DNA from 2 places in the Pseudoalteromonas sp. UBA6610 genome. Region 1 is predicted to be linked to the other one. Evidence: predicted binding sites of a transcription regulator. Region 1 holds the regulator's gene; the other holds the start of a gene.

The links. The regulator sigma-54, encoded in region 1, starts transcription at its own class of promoters, with help from an activator protein. The targets are predictions, from matches to a motif close to GTTGGCACGNNNNTNGNNT.
Region 2: a site for sigma-54 is predicted at 1,618-1,636, ahead of dps (DNA starvation/stationary phase protection protein Dps). Genes of this name have one in related genera too.

Annotation. Positions count from the first base shown of each region.
Region 1 is NZ_DJHW01000097.1:13,259-17,089, forward strand. It holds gene lptA (lipopolysaccharide transport periplasmic protein LptA) at 1-5, shown strand, start outside; gene lptB (LPS export ABC transporter ATP-binding protein) at 2-727, shown strand; gene B4F91_RS13120 (RNA polymerase factor sigma-54) at 797-2,296, shown strand; gene hpf (ribosome hibernation promoting factor) at 2,324-2,611, shown strand; gene B4F91_RS13130 (PTS sugar transporter subunit IIA) at 2,616-3,068, shown strand; gene rapZ (RNase adapter RapZ) at 3,088-3,831, shown strand, end outside.
Region 2 is NZ_DJHW01000055.1:14,505-18,335, reverse strand. It holds gene B4F91_RS07100 (DUF2189 domain-containing protein) at 1-219, shown strand, start outside; gene B4F91_RS07095 (nucleoside-binding protein) at 309-1,088, opposite strand; gene dps (DNA starvation/stationary phase protection protein Dps) at 1,700-2,215, shown strand; gene B4F91_RS07085 (alkaline phosphatase PhoX) at 2,466-3,831, opposite strand, start outside.

The DNA of each region.
Region 1 (3,831 bases):
CATGAGCACCTTAAAAGCAGAACTATTAGCAAAAAGCTATAAAGGCCGCCAAGTTGTAAAAAATGTAGGCCTTGAAGTGGAAGCCGGCAGCATTGTTGGCTTATTGGGCCCTAATGGCGCAGGTAAAACCACCACCTTTTACATGATTGTAGGGTTAGTACCTAGCGACAAAGGTAAAATTTCTATTGATGATAACGACATTACGTTATTACCTATGCACAGCCGCGCCCGCTTAGGCATTGGCTATTTGCCGCAAGAGTCATCAATATTTAGAAAGCTGACAGTTTATCAAAACTTAATGGCTATTTTAGAAACGCGTAAAGAGCTCAATAAAGCCGCACGAGAAGAAACGCTTAACAACTTACTTGATGAATTTAGTATTCAGCATATTCGCGATAGCCAAGGTATGGCGCTTTCTGGTGGTGAACGCCGCCGTGTAGAAATTGCCAGAGCACTGGCAGCAAACCCTAAATTTATTTTATTGGATGAGCCTTTTGCTGGTGTTGATCCGATTTCAGTGTTAGATATAAAGAAAATAATAGAGCATCTTAAAAACCGTGGCATTGGCGTATTAATTACCGATCACAATGTAAGAGAAACCCTTGATGTTTGTGAAAAAGCCTACATTGTTTCTCATGGGGAGCTAATTGCATCTGGCACCCCAGAACACGTATTAAATGACAAAACTGTACGCGATGTTTATTTAGGCGAGCAATTTAGGCTGTAACATTTAAGCCACACCTACAAGCATCTGCTAATATTAATTATAACAACATAAAAGGATTGTTAGAGATACATGAGGCAATCATTACAGCTGCGCATGGGCCAGCAACTTACAATGACTCCACAATTGCAACAAGCGATTCGCTTGCTGCAGCTCAGTACATTGGATCTCCAGCAAGAAATACAAGAAGCACTTGATAGCAACCCGCTATTAGAAGTAGAAGAGCAAGATTACACGGAAGAGTCGGCTGGAAAAAATGAACAAAAAGCAGATACGGATGATGTAACCGTAAGCGCATCGGCTGACGATACAACCAGCGAGTACGAGCAAGACAGTGGCGAAGCTTTAAATAAAGACACCGTTAGCGATGATATGGCAATGGATGTAACCTGGGATGAGTACATGAGCGCAGCCCCTGCTGCATCCTCAGGCCCAATGCCGGAAGATGAGTCTATTTATCAAGGTGCCTCTACTGAAACGCTACATGAGTATTTAATGTGGCAGCTTCAGCTTACTCCTTTTAGCCCAACTGACGAAGCCATTGCTATTGCCATTGTAGAAGCTGTAGATGACTCGGGTATTTTAACGCTAAGTTGCGAAGAAATTTTAGAGAGCTTTAACCAAGAAAACGATGACGAAGTTGAAGTTGAACTTGACGAAATAGAAGCCGTTTTAAAGCGTATTCAGTTATTTGACCCTGTAGGTATAGCCGCGCGCAGTTTACAAGAGTGCTTGTGTATTCAGCTAAACCAGTTTGATAAAGACACCCCTTTTATAGAACAAACTAAAATGATCTTAACCGATCACATTGATCTATTAGCGGCACGCGACTATCGTACATTAATGAAAAAGACTAAGCTTAAAGAAGACGAGCTTAAAGAGGTCATGACCCTAATACATACCCTCAACCCAAAACCAGCAGATACAATAGTAAGGGAAGAGTCTGAGTATGTAATACCGGATGTGTCGGTTAAAAAAATAAAAGGCCGCTGGGTGGTAGAGCTAAACCCAGATAGCATGCCAAAAATACGCGTAAATAGTCAGTACGCGGCTATGTCACGTACCGTAAAATCAAGTGGTGATAGCCAATTTATTCGCTCTCACTTACAAGAAGCTAAATGGTTTATAAAAAGCCTTGAAAGCAGAAACGACACGCTGCTTAAGGTAACTAACTGTATTGTAAAACAGCAACAGGCATTTTTTGAACATGGCCCCGAAGCCATGAAGCCAATGGTTTTAAACGATGTTGCTGAAATGGTAGAAATGCATGAATCGACAATTTCGCGTGTTACTACGCAAAAATATATGCATACGCCACGTGGTATTTTTGAGCTTAAGTATTTTTTCTCAAGCCACGTAAGCACTGAAAACGGCGGAGAGTGTTCATCAACCGCAATACGTGCCCTAATTAAAAAGCTAATTGCCGCGGAAAACTCAGCTAAACCATTGAGTGATAGTAAAATTGCGGATATATTGGCAGAGCAAGGAATTAAAGTAGCTAGACGCACAATAGCAAAATACCGTGAATCGCTAGCTATTCCACCGTCAAATCAGAGAAAGAGTTTGATATAAGACGTAAAAAACAAAGAGGAAATGCTTATGCAACTAAACCTAACTGGTCGTCACGTAGAAGTAACTGATTCACTTAGAGACTATGTAAATAATAAATTTGCAAAGCTAGAAAGGCACTCAGATCATATTAGCAATGTGCATGTCATTCTCGATGTAGAAAAACTCAACCAAAAAGCAGAAGCGACTATTCATGTAAGTGGCGCAGATTTATTTGCCTCAACAGAGCACCAAGATATGTATGCCGCTATAGACTCGTTGATTGACAAGCTCGATCGTCAAGTCATAAAACATAAAGAGAAGCTTGCTAGACACTAATATTATGAAATTAAGTACATTAGTATGCCAGGACTGCAGCAAAGCTGCGGTCCTTTTTAGTAGTAAAAAAAGAATTTTAGAGTTTATCAGTGAGCTTGCTCATGAAAAGCTCCCCTACTTACCACAACAAGATATTCTTAATGCGCTGGCAAGTAGAGAAAAGCTAGGCAGTACTGGTATTGGCCGGGGTATCGCCATTCCTCATGGCAGAATGGGTGGCGTAGAAGAGCCGCTGGCTTTAGTACTTGTTAGCGACACGCCTGTTAACTTTGACGCTATTGATAACTGCCCTGTTGATATTTTTGTTGCACTCATCGTACCAGATGGCGATAACCAACAGCACCTAAAGACTCTGGCAACCATAGCTGATAAACTGAGCAACAAAGAATTTTGTAAACAGCTGCGCAGTGCTAAAACCGATGCAGAGCTGTATCAAGTAATTGTTGATCAATCGTAGTAAATACTAAGGGCTATAAATGGAGTTAATTATCATAAGCGGCCGTTCTGGTTCAGGTAAGTCGGTTGCTTTACGCGTGGTTGAAGATTTAGGCTATTATTGCGTAGATAATATTCCGGTCAACTTACTGCCCTCTTTAGTGCGAAGTGTTTCAGATAACTATGACAAAATAGCCGTTAGTATAGATGTTCGTAATATCCCCAAAGAACAAGACGAATTTAACGATATTCTCGAGTACCTTCCTGACTTTGCTAAACCCACACTGTTTTATTTAGATAGTGATGATCAAACACTGATCAAACGTTTTTCAGAAACACGCAGATTACACCCTTTATCCATCGATTCGCTGCCGCTTGATTTAGCAATAAAAAAAGAAAAAGAACTGCTTGATGTACTCGTAACACGCGCTGACTTTATGCTTGATACCACCGATTTAAGTGTGCACCAATTAGCAGAGTCAATTCGCGAAAAAATACTGGGTAAAAAAGATAAGCAACTTATTGTAACGTTTGAATCGTTTGGCTTTAAACACGGCATACCTAAAGAAGCTGATTATGTTTTTGATGCTCGCTTTTTGCCAAACCCTCACTGGGAGCCTGAACTTAAACCGCTTACGGGCCTTGATCAACCAGTAAAAGATTTTTTGGCAAATCACAGCATAGTGCAAAAATTCACTTGGCAAATTCAAACCTTTGTACAAACTTGGTTGCCACACTTAGAGCGTAATAACCGTAGTTACCTCACTATTGCAATAGGCTGTACT
Region 2 (3,831 bases), on a different contig from region 1:
CGAGTAGATATTATGACCGCTGTAATAAGCTCTATGAACGCTGTAAAAACTAACTTTGCCGCTATGGTGGTATGGTCAATTTGTATATTTTTATTGGTAGCTGTTGGTTTTGCTACCGGCGCCACGGGCTTTATTGTAATTATGCCTTTGCTTAGTTACGCCAGTTGGCATGCTTATATTGCAGTTATTAAAACCAAAAAACCTCGTGGTTACGAGTAGCAACCAACCATTTAAAGTTCCAACCACACTGACTAAAAATAGCGCCAAAAGGCGCTATTTTTTTATCAACCTAGCAAAGCAAGCTTTGCTTAAAATACCCAAATAGCATGTAAAAAGGGCTGATTTTCTATTTTATTAGTCCCTAACTTGTTGTACCAATAGCGCCACTCTACCCCTACCATTAACTGCTGCGGGTTTAAATTAAAGTTTTGCCCTACATCCCAATGCACAGCGGGTTGAGCAAGCAGCCACTCATTAACTTTATTGCCTAGTTCGTCATCACGCCCAGAAATATATTCTACGTGGCCGGTAAAATAAAATGCTTGGCTAGCTAGTGTAAAAGGTGCACCCCATGCAAGGTCTATAAAAATGCTGTTGTCTTGCTTGGCTAGCTGATCTTTTTGCACACCGCCGTTGGCATCAATGTAACCTGCAAAAGTGGTTGTTAAAAAATCAAAGCCTGGGGCATCCCAGCTGAGCTTTATGCCTGGGGTATATTTCATTAACCCCTCTTCACCGGCGTTTATACCAAACACTAAACCTGTGTCTTTTATTGCACCATAACGCACAGAGGTATCAAAGGCTTTTGATAAGCTAAGTGTTGTGTACCACTCGCCATATATACCCGTATCTTGAAAACCATCACTAAGGCTGTCGTTTAAAAAGTCGATAAAAAAGTAGTTATCACCTAAGTCATGCTCTGAGGCATGCTCTATGGTGTAGGTGCGTGTAAATGACGACTCCCCGGTAAAGGGATTTAAGGCATCGCCAAAATTTGTGTGAAGCTGTGTGACGCTCCAATTTTCTGCTAGTGCTGAGTGAGACAAAAGCAGTATAGATGTTGTAAACAGTGTTTTTAAAAAATTCATGATTTATTTACATAACCCCAATTAAAATGCGGCGGGAGTATATCAGTGAGCATTCACCAACTAAAGAGATTAAATAAGCACAAAGGCTGATTTTTAAAATCTAAGCAGTAAAGCCTAGTAGCGCGGCTTTAAAAGAGCAGCGTTAGCCCTTTATAAAACACCTGAATTAATCATTACGCAGGTAATAAATAAGCGCCTTTATATTTTGTATACCCTTGCTTAGCTTATTTACTGGGTTTTATTTAGAGGTTGTAGCGCGTGTAATATTAAGGTGAGCTTTAAAGGCAATTTAATAACGGCGTGAATTGTAAGGCTAGGTACTTTAGGTAGATGTATTACACAGACTACGCCTCATTGAGCATAAACAAATTTCAACTCAATCGATAAACAGCCACAGCTTTTTTACTACTGTGCACAATTTACAAAAATAAGTGCATAAAATTCATATTCTACGTCTCTCCTTTTTTAACCCTACGTTCCCAAGTAAAAATAAAGCATTAAATATCAACAACTTAAATGAATAAACTTGGTAGGCATAGGCTTTGCTTCATGTATTGCAAGTTAAATGGTAGCAATGGCTACATACAACAAATTACACAACGGGAGACATTATGAGTAACTCACAACACCCAATTGAATTTACAGCCCCAGGTATGGATAACGAATCAGCAAAAAAAACAATTGAAACACTCGATAACCGACTCGTAGCGCTTTTAGACTTACAACTTACTTTAAAGCATATTCACTGGAATGTAGTAGGCCCAAGCTTTATTGGTGTGCATGAAATGTTAGACCCACAAGTCGATGCTATTCGCGAAATGACCGACACCATCGCAGAGCGTATTGCTACATTAGGCGGTACGCCACAAGGTACACCTAAGTCAATTGTAGATCGCCGCACATGGGAAGAATACTCATTAGGTAAAGCCTTTGTAGTAGAACATTTAGGTGCATTGGACAAAGTATACAGTGGCGTAAACGCCGACCACCGCAAAGCCATTGGCACGCTGTCTGAATTAGACCCAGTATCAGAGGATATGATCACCAGCCAGCTAGGTGACTTAGAGCAGTTTCAATGGTTTGTACGTGCACACATTGAATCCTCTGCAGGTAAACTAAATCATTAATTTATTACCCACTTTGCCATACAAGGAATGTTAATAAGAGTTAAAGGACTAATAAAGATACAAGGATACGTTACATAAGTAGGTACAGGATGAAGTGCAAACTACAAGGACCCGTTGCTTATTACATAAAGGATGTAGTAAATGCACCAAGGATGATTAAAGCTTGCTAACGGATTTGGTAAACCTACAAGGATTGTTAAAATACAAACGCCTAGTATAGGCATGCTAAGCGTTTGTATTTTTTATCACTTTAAAGCTTAAAACTATCCCAAGGACCAGTAATAGCCAACGTTTTAGTTGGCATGTATACGTTTACAAACAAGGTTTGCCCGTCAGGTGAAAAACACGCCCCAGCAAGCTCTGTTTGCGCATGCAATTTAGCAAAGTTATACACCTCTCCTTTAGGTGTTACCCCGCGTAAATGGTTATTCACCGTATCTGTGTATTGATCCTCACATACAATTAAATGCCCGTTAGGTGCTACCGTTAAATTATCACCAAAGTTGTATAACGACTCGTTTGTACTTTCTACAAATAGTTGTATTTTACTAGGCTCATTTTGCTCTAACTCAGTGCCTTCGTTTTTTGAAGGTGTGTACTTCATTACCTGACCTAACTGCTTTTTGCCCCCATTAGTACAGCAAAAATAAAGCTCATTTTTACCCCAATGTATTCCCTCTCCTCGTGCAAATAAGGCTGCACCTTTTTTATAACCTTGCTTACGTAGGTCATCATTTGGGCTTTTAGGGTTTGTGAGCGTTATCCATTCAACTAAAAGGTCGCTGTGTAGTGGCATGGCCGGTGAATCCCAATTTCGGCTATCAAACTGAGGCTGGTTTTTAATTACCATCGCTTGCAATGTGCCGCCTTTATTTAACTTATCGCGATGATGAGGAATAAACCGATAAAACAAACTATCGCCTCTATCTTCAGTTAAATAAACAATACCAGTTTGTGGGTCTATTGCGGCGGCTTCATGATTAAAGCGGCCCATATCATATAATGGCTCTGGCTTAATTAAGCCTTTGGCGCTGGCTGGTATTTCAAAAATGTAGCCGTGAGATTGAGACAAGCCATCGCTTTTATCCATAACGGTTTCTTCGCAGGTTAGCCAACTGCCCCACGGCGTTACACCGCCTGAGCAGTTTCTTATTGTGCCACACAGCGATAAATACTCTTGCTCTCGTTTTTGCTCTTTTAAGTTATAAATTATATGGCTAGTGCCCCCAGGCAAAGCTACACCATTTTTAAATGAATCATAGGCTAAAGGGGTTTTGTGATTACTAATTAAATCAGATGCTTTATTAATGTGTTTAGGTTGTAACTCATGGTTACGTATAAGGGCTACGCGTTCGTTATCTAATGCAATACAACCCATGCCATCGGCACGGTCGGGTACGTCTAAACCATCATCCATTTTATCGCCAAGTGCCGATATAACCCGATAACTAAAGCCTTTAGGTAAATCTAATAAGGCCTGAGGGTCGGCTATTAATGGGCCATAAGCAGGTAACTTTGTTGTTACTTCAGGTAAAGCAACGTTACCCATTGCGCTGCGCGATAAGCCAATAAAGGCAAGCGAGCCTGCACTAAATAAAAACTCTCTTCTAGAAACC